Phytoactinopolyspora mesophila: one gene and its partner. The protein of the gene in region 1 interacts with the protein of each later gene in a pairwise test. Links are inferred from orthologs where the notes say so. Each region holds a gene or a part of one and is shown in the gene's direction. Other genes may lie near its edges.

Evidence for each region.
Region 2: the proteins of F7O44_RS04645 (region 1) and F7O44_RS23365 interact in binary tests that used the Escherichia coli proteins (3 or more experiments, as listed by UniProt). The link is inferred for Phytoactinopolyspora mesophila from one-to-one orthologs.

What each region holds. Positions count from the first base shown.
Region 1 is NZ_WLZY01000001.1:1,035,698-1,043,438, reverse strand. Bases 2,780-5,680 are described here. They hold F7O44_RS04645 (ABC-F family ATP-binding cassette domain-containing protein), read left to right. Parts: upstream 2,780-3,381; coding sequence 3,382-4,980; downstream 4,981-5,680. Other genes in these bases: F7O44_RS04635 (ABC transporter transmembrane domain-containing protein), read left to right, coding at 5,622-5,680; F7O44_RS04640 (helix-turn-helix domain-containing protein), read left to right, coding at 5,104-5,325; F7O44_RS04650 (ATP-binding cassette domain-containing protein), read right to left, coding at 2,780-3,138. Outside these bases: F7O44_RS04665 (LPXTG cell wall anchor domain-containing protein), read left to right, coding at 1-12; F7O44_RS04660 (response regulator), read right to left, coding at 61-711; F7O44_RS04655 (sensor histidine kinase), read right to left, coding at 708-2,264; more of F7O44_RS04650, read right to left, coding at 2,464-2,779; more of F7O44_RS04635, read left to right, coding at 5,681-7,559; F7O44_RS04630 (hypothetical protein), read left to right, coding at 7,592-7,741. UniProt on the Escherichia coli protein: Genetic data indicate it may be involved in ribosome assembly or function.
Region 2 is NZ_WLZY01000009.1:184,501-191,887, forward strand. Bases 2,350-6,624 are described here. They hold F7O44_RS23365 (multifunctional oxoglutarate decarboxylase/oxoglutarate dehydrogenase thiamine pyrophosphate-binding subunit/dihydrolipoyllysine-residue succinyltransferase subunit), read left to right. Parts: upstream 2,350-2,707; coding sequence 2,708-6,424; downstream 6,425-6,624. Other genes in these bases: F7O44_RS23370 (DUF6104 family protein), read left to right, coding at 6,446-6,624. Outside these bases: thiol reductant ABC exporter subunit CydC, read right to left, coding at 1-542; thiol reductant ABC exporter subunit CydD, read right to left, coding at 542-2,251; more of F7O44_RS23370, read left to right, coding at 6,625-6,631; F7O44_RS23375 (GDSL-type esterase/lipase family protein), read left to right, coding at 6,822-7,387. UniProt on the Escherichia coli protein: E1 component of the 2-oxoglutarate dehydrogenase (OGDH) complex which catalyzes the decarboxylation of 2-oxoglutarate, the first step in the conversion of 2-oxoglutarate to succinyl-CoA and CO(2).

The sequences.
Region 1 (7,741 bases):
GATACGCCCTGAAGTCCGGTCTTCGGGCCTTGGCAAAGGGGGGCAGGGCCCGAAGACCGTTCAATGTGCGTCCGGAGGCCGCCGTCTAGTTGCGTAGACGGCGGCCTCCGTGCGTCGCTCGAACCCGAGTTTGTGAAGGATCGAGGAGACGTGGTTCTTCGCCGTCTTCTCCGCCAGGCTGAGTCGCTCGGCGATCTGCCGGTTGGTGAGCCCCTCGGCCACGAGGTCGAGGACTCGGCGCTCCTGCGGCGTGAGCAGTGCGTAGCCAGGATCCGGTCGTCCGTTGTCGCCCCGGATCCGGCTCATGACAGTGCTGGTCAGCCCGGAGTCCAGCAAGGAACCGCCGGCAGCCACGGTCCGGACCGCATCGACGACCGCAGAACCCGCTACGCGCTTCATCAGATAGCCCGACGCTCCTGCCATGATCGCGCCGAACAGGGCGTCGTCGTCGGAATAGCTCGTCAGCATCAGGCATGCCGGTGGCGGATCCAGCAACGTGCGGATCTCGCGGCAGAGCGTGACACCGTCGCCATCAGGCAGGCGAACGTCGAGAATGGCGACGTTGGCAGGCGTGTCACGGATGGCGGAAAGCCCCTGGGATCTGGAGCCGGCTTCGCCGACCACGACGATATCGGGTTGGGCGTCCAGCACGGTCCGCAACCCAGTACGCACGAGTTCATGGTCGTCGACGAGGAATACCGAGATGGTCATGACGTGGCTCCCTGCAATTCGCCGGCGGTCGCCATGGCGAGCGGTATTCGCCACGTCAGGCTTGTGCCATGGCCAGCTTCGGAGTTCGTGGTGAACTCGCCTCCCCAGCGTGCGGCTCGCGCCTCGAGGTTCGGCAGCCCGCGGCCTCCCAGCCGGCGGGACTGGACACCCACTCCGTTGTCGACGACCGTGAGAGTCAGCTCACGTCCGTAGCCGTCGACGGTCAATCCGACGTAGACCGAGCTGGCTGACGCATGCCTGGCGACGTTGGACAACGCCTCGCGGACTACGCCGTGCAGTTCTGGTCGCACCTGGTCTGGGACGGCCGCGTCCAGAGGCCCTTCGAAGTTCACCCACGGCTCGAAACCGAGAACATCGGTGAAACCGCTGGCCAGATGCCGGATCTGAGACCTCAGGCTGGTCGATTCGGAGCCGTCGTCTTCCAAGGCGAAAATGCTGGCGCGGATGCTGTCGATCGTGAGGTCGATCTCGTCGACCAGCTGGTTGGCTCGGTCCGCGACCGCGGTGTCGGTGATGTCGGCGCTCAGCGCGTACAGCCGTAGTCCCGATGCGTAGAGGCGCTGGATGACGACGTCGTGCAGGTCGCGAGCGATGCGGTGGCGGTCTTCGAGCACCGCCAGCCGGTAGCTTTCCTCGGTGATCCGGCCGAACTCCATGACCAGGGCAGCGTGGTGTGCGAAGCTCTCCACCAGCTGGACGTCTTCGTCGGTGAAGGGCGGGGCGCCGTCGAACCTCGCGACCGTCAACGCACCGAGGCAGACATGGCCGACTATGAGCGGGGCGGCGATAGCTGAGTCGAGGTCCTTCAGGACAGCCGGAACCACCGTTTGACGATCAGCATTCTGGGTCATGATGTGTGATCCGTAGCCACGTACCGCTACCGGCGCCTTCGTCAGAAAGGCTTCGCCGGTGGCCGTGCCGCTCGCGGGGATGGCCAGCCCGTTGAGCGCGCGCATGTCTTCCTCGGCGTCGACGACCTGGAACCTGATGATGCCGATATCGGACGGGTCGGGGCGGGCGATGGCGGCTGCCGCGGCATCGGCGGCGCGCCGGGCATGCTGGGCGATGTGGCGTAGCGTGAGCGACTGGTCTTCCCCGGCCAGCAGTGCCGTGGTCACGGCGTTGGAGGCGGCAAGCCACTGCTGGCGTTGCTTGGTTTGCTCAAGACGGTGGAGATGCTCGATGACCGCCTGCGCCAGGTGTGCCAGGCCGGCGAGGACGTGCTCGTCCTGCTCGGTGAACTCGCCGCGATGATTGTCCAGCAGACAGATGGCGCCCAGCGGTTCGCCGTCGGCGCTGATCGGTATGCCGAGAACACCGGGGTGCTGGCGGCGAATGATGCGGCCGGTGTTGATGACTTCCTCGAGGAGCTCGGTTGCTGCCGGCTCGCCGCCTGGGCCGGGCTCAGGCTCGTGCCCAACGGTCACGAAGGTGGTCGGCCGCCGGTGTGGGCCTACGATGCCGGCCACACCGAACGTGGCATTGGTGGCCCGCACAGCCGATTCGAGCGAGCGCCGCAGCGCCTCGAGCATCTCCACGCTTCGTCACCCACCCGGATAGATCACCTGAATCAACGGCGGCAGCCGGACATAAGATGGCAATTGTAGTTGACCAACGGAAACGTCGCCGGTTGTGAAGCACGCTTCTACGGGTGCAAGTCTGTGTTGCAGGCCCCGACGAGCTGCGGCGAAACCCGTCCTCGCTCTCCACCGGGGTCCCGCGACAGGCTTCTCAAGCGACCTGAGCCCGGTAGTGGGCAACGGCAGCAGCGGCGGGGCCGTCGAAGACGATGCGGCCGTCGTCGAACACGAGGACACGATCGTAGTTGAGGACGGCGTCGAGATCGTGCGTCACGAGGACGACCTGCTGGGGGAGCGTGTCCAGGAGATCGGCCACCCGCCGGCTGTTGCGGAGGTCGAGCAGCGTCGTGGGTTCGTCGCACACGAGAACCGCTGGCTCGGTGACCAGAATCGAGCACAAGGCCAGCAACTGTTTCTGCCCGCCCGACAGCAGATGCGCAGGGTGGTCGGCATGCCCGGCCAACCCGAACTCGGCCAGTTGCTCGTCGACGACGCGCGCGGCCACCGACTTTCCCAGCTTCAGCCGGCGCAGACTGAAGGCGACGTCCTCGGCAACTGTCGGCATGACGATTTGCGCGTCAGGATCGGTGAACACGAATCCAACCCGGCGCCGGACGCCCGCGCCGTCGGTGCGGGTGTCGAGACCGTCGACACGGACCCTGCCGTGGTCGGGAAGGACCAGTCCGTTCAGCAGCCGGGCGAAGGTGGACTTGCCGGAGCCGTTCGCACCGATGACCGCGACCCGCCGCTCGGTCAGCACGGCGTTCACGCCCCGCAATACTTGACGTTCACCATAGGCATGGCTGACGGCTTCGACCTCGATCACGTCTCAACTGTAAACTTGCAGGGCTTTGCTGTCTGTGGCGGCTGATGCCAACGGAGAGCACCCGAAATATTCGGTGTCGGTCGTGTGCCTGTGTCTGGTGTCATGTATATGGCCCGGGACGCTCCAGCGACCGGCGCCGAGGCCCGCACCAGGTAGGGGCCGGCTTCGTGGGATACCGCCAATGGCGACGGCTTCCTTGAGCTTGCCCTGCCATGCCTACGCGACCGGAGTTACGTTCTTACGATGATCACTGCCCACGAGGTCGAAGTACGAGCGGGGCCGCAGATTCTCATCGCGGGCGCCAGCTTCCGGATAGCTCCAGGTGACAAAGTCGGGCTGGTCGGGCGCAACGGCGCCGGGAAAACAACGCTGACCCGCATCCTCGCCGGCGAGGGACAGCAGTTCGCCGGCACGGTGAACCGCTCCGGAACCGTCGGCTACCTTCCGCAGGATCCGCGCACCGGAGACCCCGACGTGCTTGCCCGGGACCGTATTCTCGGTGCGCGCGGGTTAGACGTCATCGTCCAGCAGCTGCGCAAGGCCGAGGAACAGATCGCCTCGGACGATCCAGCGAGCCACGAGCGCGGGATGCGCCGTTACTCGCGCCTGGAATCGGAGTTTCTGGCTCTCGGCGGATACGCCAGCGAGAGCGAGGCAGCTACCATCGCGGCCAGCCTGGGACTGGAGGATCGTGTCCTGAGCCAGCCGTTGCGTACCCTTTCAGGCGGTCAGCGCCGCCGGATCGAGCTTGCCAGGATCCTCTTCTCCGACGCCGGCACGATGCTGCTCGACGAGCCCACCAACCACCTCGACGCCGACTCCGTCATGTGGCTGCGCGACTTCCTTCGCGCGTACAAGGGCGGACTGGTGGTGATCAGCCATGACGTCGCGCTGCTGGACAAGACTGTCAATCGGGTCTTTCATCTTGATGCCACGAGGGCTGTCATCGACGTGTACAACGTCGGGTGGACCACGTACCTGGAGCAACGCGAGACCGACGAACGTCGCCGTCGACGCGAGCGAGCCAATGCCGAGAAGAAGGCCTCGGTGCTGAAAGCTCAGGCCGACCGGATGCGTTACAAGGCTACTAAGGCCGTGGCGGCGCAGAACATGGAGCGGCGGGCTGAACGGCTGTTGTCGGGACTGGAATCCGAGCGGCGTACGGAGAAAGTGGCCAAACTCCGTTTCCCGGAGCCGGCGCCTTGCGGTAAGACTCCGTTGACGGCCAGCCGGTTGTCGAAGTCGTACGGATCGCTGGAAGTGTTTACCGATGTCGATCTTGCCATCGATCGCGGGAGCAGGGTCGTCATTCTCGGGCTCAATGGCGCCGGCAAAACCACGCTGCTCCGACTACTGGGCGGTATCGAAAAACCCGATACCGGCGCGGTTGAGCCGGGACATGGTCTCAGACTTGGCTACTATGCGCAGGAACATGAGACTTTGGACACATCACGCACGGTGCTCGAGAACATGCGCACCGCAGCGCCGGACCTGCCAGACGTCGAAGCGCGGCGGGTGCTTGGCTCTTTCCTCTTCTCCGGTGACTCCGTGGAGAAACCGGCTTCGGTTCTGTCCGGTGGCGAAAAGACGCGGCTGGCATTAGCCACACTGGTCGTGTCCAGTGCCAATGTCCTTTTGCTTGATGAACCGACCAACAACCTCGATCCGGCATCCCGAGAAGAAGTCCTGGGTGCTCTGCGCTCATTCACCGGTGCAATTGTGCTGGTCACACACGATGAAGGCGCGGTCGAGGCGTTGGATCCCGAACGCGTGCTCCTGCTGCCGGATGGCGCTGAAGACCTCTGGAACTCCGACTATTCGGACCTCGTTGCTTTGGCGTGAGACGTTCTCTGACCAGGCTTTTGCGTCACGATGTGGGATTGATCTTGCGTTCGGGTGGCGAAAAACTGTAATGGGACGGATCATGGTCCTCTGTCAGAAGAACAACGAAAACGGGGAGGACGCGTGGCCGACAAGTTGGTGAAAGGCGCGCGGATCAGCGGAGGGCAGCGTGACAAGCTCGCCACTGACCTGAAGAAGCAGTACGAAGGCGGTAGGAGCATCCGCGAACTCGCATCGGAGACCGGACGCTCTTATGGCTTCGTCCACCGGCTACTATCCGAGTCGGGAGTAGCACTTCGTGGACGTGGTGGAGCTACACGCGGCAAGGCTCGAAAGAAGTCTTGACGGCTCGCGTCTAATCGATCCGCGCTGAAAGTGGCTTTGGGCTTTCCGGGGACGGGCCCGGATGGCCGGGGTATTCCTGACCCGGAAAGCCCAAAGCGCAAATTGGTAGGCCGCCACGTCTAAGAGATGGCGGCCTGCGTGCGCGACCTATGAGTCACAATTCCATGCCGTGGAAGAATCCTGCTCGTCAGCACGTTGTCCTAGCGGGCGTATTGAGCTTGCTCCTGCCGAGGCACTCAGAGCTTCGAGGTGGCGGCTGACGCCGGAGCGTCGGCAGACGAGGAGGTCGGGTATGGATGGCTATGGGTGGTAGTCCGATGGGCGGGGCCTGGATGGCGTCGCGTTCGTTCTCACGGGACCGCAGCGTCGTCGAACGGCGTCTGGCTCGGGGGACAACCAAACGGATCATGAGCTACGCGCGGCCGTACCGTCGCCAGATCGCGATCTTCCTGACCACCACTGTCGCCTCGGCGGCGAGCGCGGCCGCGGTACCCCTGCTGCTCAAGGTGCTGATCGACTCTGGCGTGGTTCCCGGCGAGCGCAGCGTCGTCGTGTGGGCCGCGCTGGCGGTAGCCGGCTTGGCACTCTTCGACGCGATCATGAACCTCATCGGGCGGTGGATGTCGGCCCGGGTGGGGGAAGGGCTCATCTTCGACCTCCGGCGACAGGTCTTCGATCACGTCCAGCGGCAGCCCATCGCCTTCTTCACGCGTACCCAGACGGGGTCCTTGGTGTCCAGGCTGAACTCTGACGTCGTCGGCGCTCAGCAAGCCTTCACCGGGACGTTGTCGCAGGTGGTCAGTAACTTCGTCACCCTGGTTCTGGCGCTCGGGGCCATGCTGGTGCTGTCCTGGCAGATCACGATCGTCGTCCTGGTCCTGGTCCCGCTGTTTCTGCTTCCGGCCCGCTACATCGGCCGCAAACTGGCGGATATCTCGCGCGAGTCGATGCAGCTCAACGCCAACATGAGCCAGACCATGACGGAGCGTTTCAACGTCTCCGGCGCGCTGCTGGTGAAGATCTTCGGCCGCTACCACCGAGAGAACGAAACCTTCGGACAGGCCGCGGCGCGAGTCCGTGACATCGGCGTGATCCAAGCGCTGTACGCGAGGTACTTCTTCATCGGACTGACCTTCCTGGCGTCGTTCGCCACGGCCATCGTGTACGGTATCGGCGGCTGGCTGACCATCGACGGCGCCTTGGAAGTGGGCACGCTTGTCGCACTGGCCGCCTTGCTCACCCGCCTCTACGGCCCTTTGACGGCGTTGTCCAATGTTCAGGTCGACATCATGACCGCACTGGTCAGTTTCGAGCGCGTCTTCGAGGTCCTCGACCTCAAACCGATGGTGCAGGACAAGCCCAGCGCTCAACCGCTGGAGGTGCGGTCCGCCGCCGATCAGGAGCCCCGAATCTCGGTCGAGTTCGACGACGTCCGGTTCCGCTACCCAGCCGGAGACGACGTCTCGTTGGCCTCCCTCGAGTCCTTGGCGCGTCCGGCCGGAAACGGCGCCGACGAGGAAGTGCTGCGGGGTGTCTCGTTCCGGATCGAGCCGGGCCAGATGGTCGCGCTCGTGGGTCCGTCGGGAGCGGGGAAAACGACCATCACCCATCTTGTCTCGCGGCTGTACGACCCGACCGGGGGCGTGGTCCGGGTCGGCGGGCGCGATGTGCGCGATATCACCCTCGAGTCGCTGCACGACGTCGTCGGGGTGGTCACCCAAGACGCCCACATGTTCCACGACACGATCCGGGCCAACCTCGCCTACGCACGGCCCGAGGCGGGGGACGAGCAGTTGCACGCCGCCCTGCGCTCCGCTCAGATCCACGACCTGGTGAACTCACTGCCGGACGGGCTGGACACCGTCGTCGGCGATCGCGGATACCGGCTGTCGGGCGGTGAGAAACAGCGGCTGGCTATCGCGAGGCTGCTACTGAAGTCGCCCCACGTGGTGGTCCTGGACGAAGCGACGGCGCACCTCGACTCCGAGTCTGAGCTCGCGGTGCAGCGTGCCCTGAAGACCGCGCTGACGGGCAGAACGTCACTGGTTATCGCGCATCGACTGTCCACGATCCGGGATGCCGACCTGATTCTGGTCGTCGACGACGGCCGCGTCGTGGAGCGGGGCACCCATGAACAGCTGCTGAGGGCGGGTGGCCTGTATTCCGAGCTGCACCGGACGCAGTTCGCATCGCAGCGAACCGATGGCGTGGACGTGCCGTCGAGCGCCCGATGAGGTCTGAGGGCTGGTTCCGTATGGTGGGGAGTATGCGACGATTTCGCCGCCTCGTACTGCCAGCCGGAATGGTGCTGACGCTTGCCGTGGCCTCCTGTGGTTCGGATGACGATGCGGCTGACGCGCCGTCGCCCACCGCCGAGAACACCGATGTCGCACCTGAGAACGATGTGCCGGGTGAC
Region 2 (7,387 bases), on another replicon or contig:
CGGCTGGCCGCCGCGGTGAGCATCGGAACGACGAGCCCCGCGACCAGCAGTCCCGCTGCCAAGGCCAGCCCCGCGGTGGGTAGGACGGCGAAGCCGAAGCCAACGGCTAGTGCGGCGACGACGGCGGCCGTCGCCGCCGGAACCAGCACCCGGACGATGAAGTCCTGGACCGCCTCAACGTCGGCCACCATCCGGCTGAGCAAGTCTGAGCTGCGAAACGACGGCAGTCCGGCCGGCGCCAGCGGGACCAGCGCGTCGTACACCCGCCCGCGCAACGTGGCCAGGGCGCGCAGGGCGGCGTCGTGACTGGCCAATCGCTCGGCGTAACGGAACAGGCCACGTGAGGTGGCGAAGGCGCGCACCCCGACGATCGCCAGGCTGAGCGCCGCCAGCGGCGGCTGCTGAGCCGCTCGCGCGATCATCCATGCCGCAGTAGCCATCAGGGCGAGAGTCGCGAGTTCGGCGACGACGCTCGCCGCCACCGCGAGGCCGAGCCGGCCCGAGTGGGGCCGCATCAACGCCAGCAGCCGCCGGGTCACCATCAGCCCAGCACCTCCTGAGGCGAAATAGATACCGGACCGGCAACCCTGCCGTGCTCGACGCGCACGACCCGATGAGCGTCGGCGAGCATCGCCGGACGATGCGCCACCACCAGCACCGTGCGCCCCGCCATCAGCTGCCTGGTCGCATCGATCACGGCGGCCTCGCTGCCCGCGTCCAGGCCGGCGGTCGGTTCGTCGAGAATCAGCAGCGGCGCCTCCCGCAGAAATGCCCGCGCCAGGGCGATACGCTGCCGCTGCCCGGCGGAGAGCCCGAATCCGCGCTCGCCGAGTTCGGTGTCGTAGCCACGCGGCAGTTCAGTGATGAACCCGTGTGCGTATGCCAGTCCGGCCGCGCGACGCACATCGTCATCGCTGGCCGAGGGGCGCCCAAGGCGAATATTGTCCGCGACCGTACGGGCGAACAGGTGTGGGCTCTGCGGTACCCAGGCAAGCTGCTCCCGCCATGCCTCGACATCCACCTCCGCCATGTCCACCGTGCCGTCCTCACCTGTGACGAGAACCCGCCCCGACGTCGGCCGCACCAGCCCGAGCAGCACGTTCAGCAACGTGCTCTTTCCCGCCCCGCTCGGACCTATCAACGCCACTCGCTCCCCAGCAGCGATGCTCAGCGACACGTGATCCAGCGCCGGTTCCTGCCTACCCTCGTACTGGACCGTGACGTCCTCAAAGCGCAACCCCCGCATCGAGAGGAGGTTGGTCCGGCGGATGCCGGCCTCGGTGCGGATGGGCATCGACGAGCGAGGCACGAGCGAGCCGCGGGCGTGGCCGGCATTAGCCGGCCCGGCCTTCTCCCCGGCGCTCCCCTCGTCCAGGATGGCGAACGCCCGACCTGCGACCTCAAGCCCTTCCGTACTCGAGTGGAACTGAGAGCCGAGAGCCCGCAAGGGGAGGTATGCCTCAGGGGCCAGCAGCAGCACGAGCAGCGCGGTGTGCAGGTCAAGGCCGCCGTCGAGCAACCGGAGCCCGACGGGCACGGCGACGAGCGCCACGGAGAGCGTCGCCACGAGTTCCAGAACAAGAGCGGACAGGAAGGCAATCCGCAGTGTGCGCATGGTGGCTTGGCGGTGCTGGTCGGCGCTGTCGCGCACCGCCTGGGCCTGCGCTTTGGCCCGGCCGAACGCCCGTAGTGTCGGCAGCCCGGCGACGAGGTCGAGGAAGCGCCCGCCTAGTCGCTCGAGTGCCCGCCACTGCCGCGCAGTCGCCTTCTTGGTCTGCAGCCCGACAAGGACACCGAAGATCGGGATCAGCGGCAGTGTCACACAGATAATCAGCGCCGAGGCGAGGTCGGCGACGGCGAGGCGGATCACCACGGCGATGGGCACGACGGCCGCGATGAACAGCTGGGGGAAGTAGCCGGTGAAATAGGGGTCCAGCGCGTCCAGCCCGCGGCCGAGCGTGGTGGTGATGCGGCCGGTGTGCTGCCCGGACACCCAGGCCGGACCTAGTTCCTGGATGTGGTCGTGGACCTGTTTGCGCAGCGACGCCTTGACCGCCGCGGCGGCGCGCTGAGCGGTTGCCTGCTGGATCCACGACAGTCCGGCCCGGACGGCGAGTACCCCGCCCAGCAGGCCGATGACCCCGGCTACCTCCGCGATCGCTGGCTGGCCCAGAACGCCGTCGGCGAGCACCCGCGCTAATAGTTCCGCCTGCAGAATGATCAGCACCGCGCCCGCCGCGGCCATCAGCATGAACGCGGCGGTGAAGACACGGGCGGCGGGAAGGCTGCCGCTCAGGCGGCGGGCGAGTTGATTCAGGGGAATACCGCCGATCTGGTGCTCACTCGGTGCGGGGACGTCCGCCACGCCCGCGAACCCGGCGACTCCCTGCTCGCGCGGGCTCTGAGGCGATGACAAAGCGTCCGCAGGGCGGTGGACACCGCACCGTGCGTCCTGGGCAAGGCGGCCACGGTGACTCCCCAAAGCAAAGCGAACAGGGTCTAAGCAGTGTCCCAAATCGGAGGTCGCCTGCGCACAGCGGCCCCCTTGGGAAACCGTCTGCAAGATCCCTTTAACAGTGGTCTCACCTCATTGTTGAGACCAAGCGTGACCTAGACCACAATGGCTGCCATGCGAGCACTTCAAGAGGGCGGCTAACCTGTAATGGAGCAGCGGCGGACTCTGACTCGAAAGTAGGCGATCGACACCGTGGCCCCCACCGGCCCGCCAGCGGGTTTCGGACCAAACGACTGGCTTGTCGAAGAACTTTACGCAAGCTGGCTCGAAGACCCCTCAAGCGTTGATCCGCAATGGGCTGACTACTTCGCGGCACATGCGAAGCAGCCGAGCGCGAGTTCCGCTACCACGTCCAAGACTTCTTCCACGCCTTCCAACTCCACCAGTCCGTCCAGCACGAGGACCACCGTGACATCTCAGGCTGCGCCAGCGTCCACTGCCACGTCCCGGCCATCCGGTTCTGCCCCCGTCGAGGGCTCCGGCGGCAGAGAGCCAGAAGCCCCTGCGCGCAAGTCCGCGGCAGCTTCGCCGGACAAGTCTGCTGAGGCTCCCGAGCCCACCGAGGAGAAGGTCCAGCTGCGCGGAGCTCCGGCGCGCACCGCGACCAACATGGAGTCCAGCCTCGAGGTTCCCACCGCCACCAGTGTGCGAGCGGTGCCGGCCAAGCTGCTGGTAGACAACCGCATCGTCATCAACAATCATCTGGCGCGCTCGCGCGGCGGCAAGGTCTCGTTCACCCACATCATCGGCTTCGCCCTGATCAAGGCACTCGGCCGGATGCCCGACATGAACTACTCGTACGGCGAGACCGAGAACGGCAAGCCCGCGCTGGTCAAGCCGGCCCATGTCAACCTCGGCCTGGCCATTGACATGAAGAAGTCCGACGGCACCCGCCAGCTGCTGGTTCCCAGCATCAAGAAGGCCGAGACACTCGACTTCGCCGAGTTCTGGTCGGCGTACGAGGACCTGGTGCGCCGGGCCCGCGACGGCAAACTGGCCGTCGAGGACTTCGTCGGCACCACCATCAGCCTCACCAACCCGGGCACCATCGGCACAGTGCATTCAGTGCCGCGCCTGATGAAGGGCCAGGGCACCATCGTCGGCGTCGGCGCCATGGAGTACCCGGCCGAATACCAGGGCGCGGCGCCGGAGACGCTGGCCCGTATAGGCGTCTCCAAGACCATGACGCTGACCAGCACCTACGACCACCGGATCATCCAGGGGGCGCAGAGCGGGGAGTTCCTCCGCATTGTGCATCAGCTGCTCCTCGGTGAGCACGAGTTCTACGACGAGATCTTCCGTGCGCTGCGAATCCCGTACGAGCCGATCCGCTGGGCCACCGACGTCACCACTGACCATGCCGACGAGGTCAGCAAACAAGCCCGGGTGCTGGAACTCATCCATGCCTACCGGGTGCGTGGCCATCTCATGGCCGACACCGATCCGCTCGAATACCAGCAGCGCACGCACCCAGACCTCGACGTCACCACGCACGGCCTCACCCTCTGGGACCTCGACCGCGAGTTCGCCACCGGCTCGTTCGGCGGCAGCAAACGATTCATGCTCCTACGCGACATCCTCGGGGTGCTGCGCAACGCTTACTGCCGCACCGTCGGCATCGAGTACATGCACATCCAGGAGCCCGACCAACGGCGCTGGATCCAGGAGCGGGTCGAGAAACCCGTCGACCTCACCGCCCGTGAAGACCAGCTGCGCATCCTGCTCAAGCTCAACCAGGCCGAGGCTTTCGAGTCCTTCTTGCAGACCAAGTACGTCGGGCAGAAGCGTTTCTCCCTCGAGGGAGGCGAATCACTCATCCCGCTGCTGGACGAAGTCGTCGCCTCCGCCGCCGAGGAGGGCCTCGTCGAGGTCACGGTCGGTATGGCGCACCGCGGAAGACTCAACGTGCTGGCCAACATCGCCGGGAAGAGCTACTCCCAGATTTTCGGCGAGTTTCAGGGCAACATCGACCCCCGCACCGTGCAGGGCTCGGGTGACGTCAAGTACCACCTGGGTGCCGAAGGCGAGTACACGACGCTCGACGGTTCGAAGATCAAAGTGTCACTCAGCGCCAACCCAAGCCACCTCGAGGCGGTGAACCCCGTACTCGAAGGCATCGCGCGAGCCAAGCAAGACATCTTGGACCGCGGTCAGGACTTCCCTGTGCTGCCCATCCTGGTGCACGGTGACGCCGCCTTCGCCGGGCAGGGCGTCGTCGCCGAGACGCTCAATCTCTCGCAGCTTCGCGGGTATCGCACAGGTGGCACCGTGCACGTCGTCGTCAACAACCAGGTCGGCTACACCACCTCGCCGGAACAGTCGCGCTCGTCGATGTACAGCACCGACGTCGCCCGGATGGTGCAGGCGCCGATCTTCCACGTCAACGGCGACGACCCCGAGGCATGCGCACGAGTAGCCCGGATGGCCTTCGAATTCCGGCAGGCGTTCAACAAAGACGTCGTCATCGACATGATCTGTTACCGCCTGCGCGGTCACAACGAAGGCGACGACCCCAGCTACACCCAGCCGCTGATGTACGACCTCATCCGCGCCAAGCGTCCGGTCCGCAAGCTCTACACCGAGGCGCTGATCGGCCGCGGCGACATCACCATCGAAGAAGCCGAACAGGTGATGGCCGACTACCAGCAACAGCTGGAGCGGGTGTTCGCCGAGACCAGGCAGGCCGAGATCGCCGCCGCGGCCAGCGTGCCGCGCTACCCGGACAAGCCCGAGCCCGAGGGCGAGGTCACAACCGCCGTCAGCCAGGAGATCCTGAAGCGGATCGCCGACGCACACGTCAACGTTCCGGACGGCTTCACGGTTCATCCCAAGGTGCTACCTCAGCTGCAACGCCGCGCGGCGATGTTGGCCGACGGCGGCATCGACTGGGCCACGGCCGAGATCACCGCCTTCGGTTCACTGCTGATCGACGGCCGTCCCGTGCGGCTGGCCGGGCAGGACAGCCGCCGTGGAACATTCGTGCAGCGCTTCGCCGCCGTCGTCGACCGCCACAACGGCGACGCCTGGGTTCCGCTACAGCACCTCGACGAGAACCAGGCCAAGTTCTACGTACATGACTCGCTGCTGTCGGAGTTCGCGGCGATGGGCTTCGAGTACGGCTACTCAGTGGCCAGGCCGGAGGCTTTGGTGCTCTGGGAGGCGCAGTTCGGCGACTTCGTCAACGGCGCCCAGACCATCATCGACGAGTTCCTGACAGCGGGCGAGACCAAGTGGGGTCAGCGCTCGGGCCTGGTGCTGCTGCTCCCGCACGGCTACGAAGGCCAGGGCCCGGACCACTCGTCGGCGCGGATCGAACGGTTCCTGCTCATGGGGGCCGAGGAAGCCTTCCGGGTGGCCCAGCCGTCCACGCCGGCCTCGTACTTCCACCTGTTGCGTCTGCACGCGCTGAGCCCGCACCACCGGCCGCTCATCGTGTTCACCCCGAAGTCGATGCTGCGCAACAAGCGCGCGGTCTCTGAACCTGAGGACTTCACCGGAACCACCACGTTCCAGGCGGTTCTGGGCGACCCGGGCGGCATAGACCCCGCCAAAGTGGAACGCGTGCTGCTCTGCAGTGGGAAGATCACCTGGGATCTGCTCAACAGCCGCGAGAAGAGGTCGGATGAGCGCACGGCCATCATCCGCCTCGAACAGCTCTACCCGCTGGCTGCCGAGCAGATCAGGAACGAGCTCGCCGCATTCCCGGCGTTGCGCGAGGTCCGCTGGGTACAGGACGAACCGGAGAACATGGGCCCGTGGCCCTTCCTTGCCATGCATCTGCCCTCGAAGCTGCCCGATGGCGTGTCGTTGACGCATATCACCCGTCCGGCCAGCACGTCGCCAGCGGTCGGTTCCCCGGCTCGGCACATCGAGGAGCAGAACGAGCTACACGACACCGCCTTCGCCTGAGCCACATTTTCGGGAGTTGATTTGTACTTCACCGACCGAGGAATCGAGGAACTCGAGCATCGCCGCGGCGATGACCAAATCAGTCTCGGCTGGCTGGCCGAACAACTACGCGAGTTCGTCGACGAGAACCCGGAGTTCGAGACCGCCATCGAACGCCTGGCCACGCACCTTGCCCGGCTCGACGACGAAGACGAGGACGACGAGTAACTGCGGCGTTCCGGTGGAGGGAGGCGCAGGGGAGGACCCGTCTCGCCCGCGGACTCGCTCGTACCTCGCTCCCCGCTGCCCGGCCCCACCCCGCCCGGGCCACCCCGGCCCCTCCCACCACCTCGGCGTATCTGCAGCACTGCCGGCCGGCCTTGTCGCCTCGCGAGGCTGGTGATGCGAGGATGGGGCGGTGCGTGACGTCAGAGTATGTGTGTTCGGGGACTCCTTCGTGGCCGGCGTCGGCGATCCCAAAGCGCTCGGCTGGGTCGGGCGGGTGGCCGCGCGGACACCGCCGTCCACCGGAGTTGATCTGACGGCCTATCCGCTGGGTGTGCGCGGTGAAACCACCGAGCAGACCGTCGTTCGGATGCCGATGGAGTGCGCGCCGCGCTTCAGCGGTGGTGACGAGCAGCGCATCGTCGTCGCCACTGGTGTCGCCGACGCCTACCACCATGTCGATCCGGCCCGTTCCGCGGCGGCGCTGGAGTTCGGGCTCGGGTCGTTAGACGTCCCCACGCTGGTCATCGGCCCGCCACCGGTCGGCGACGACGCCATGCTCGGACGTGTGCATGAGCTCGACGCAGCCTTCGGTGAGCTGTGCCGGCGTCGCGGTGTTCCATACATATGCACGTTCCAGCCGCTCTCCAGGCGCAAGCCTTGGCACGACGCCCGCGCCGACGACGGTATCCATCCCAACCAGTCCGGGTACGGCATGCTCGCCTACGTGATCCTGCACGAGGGCTGGTACCAGTGGCT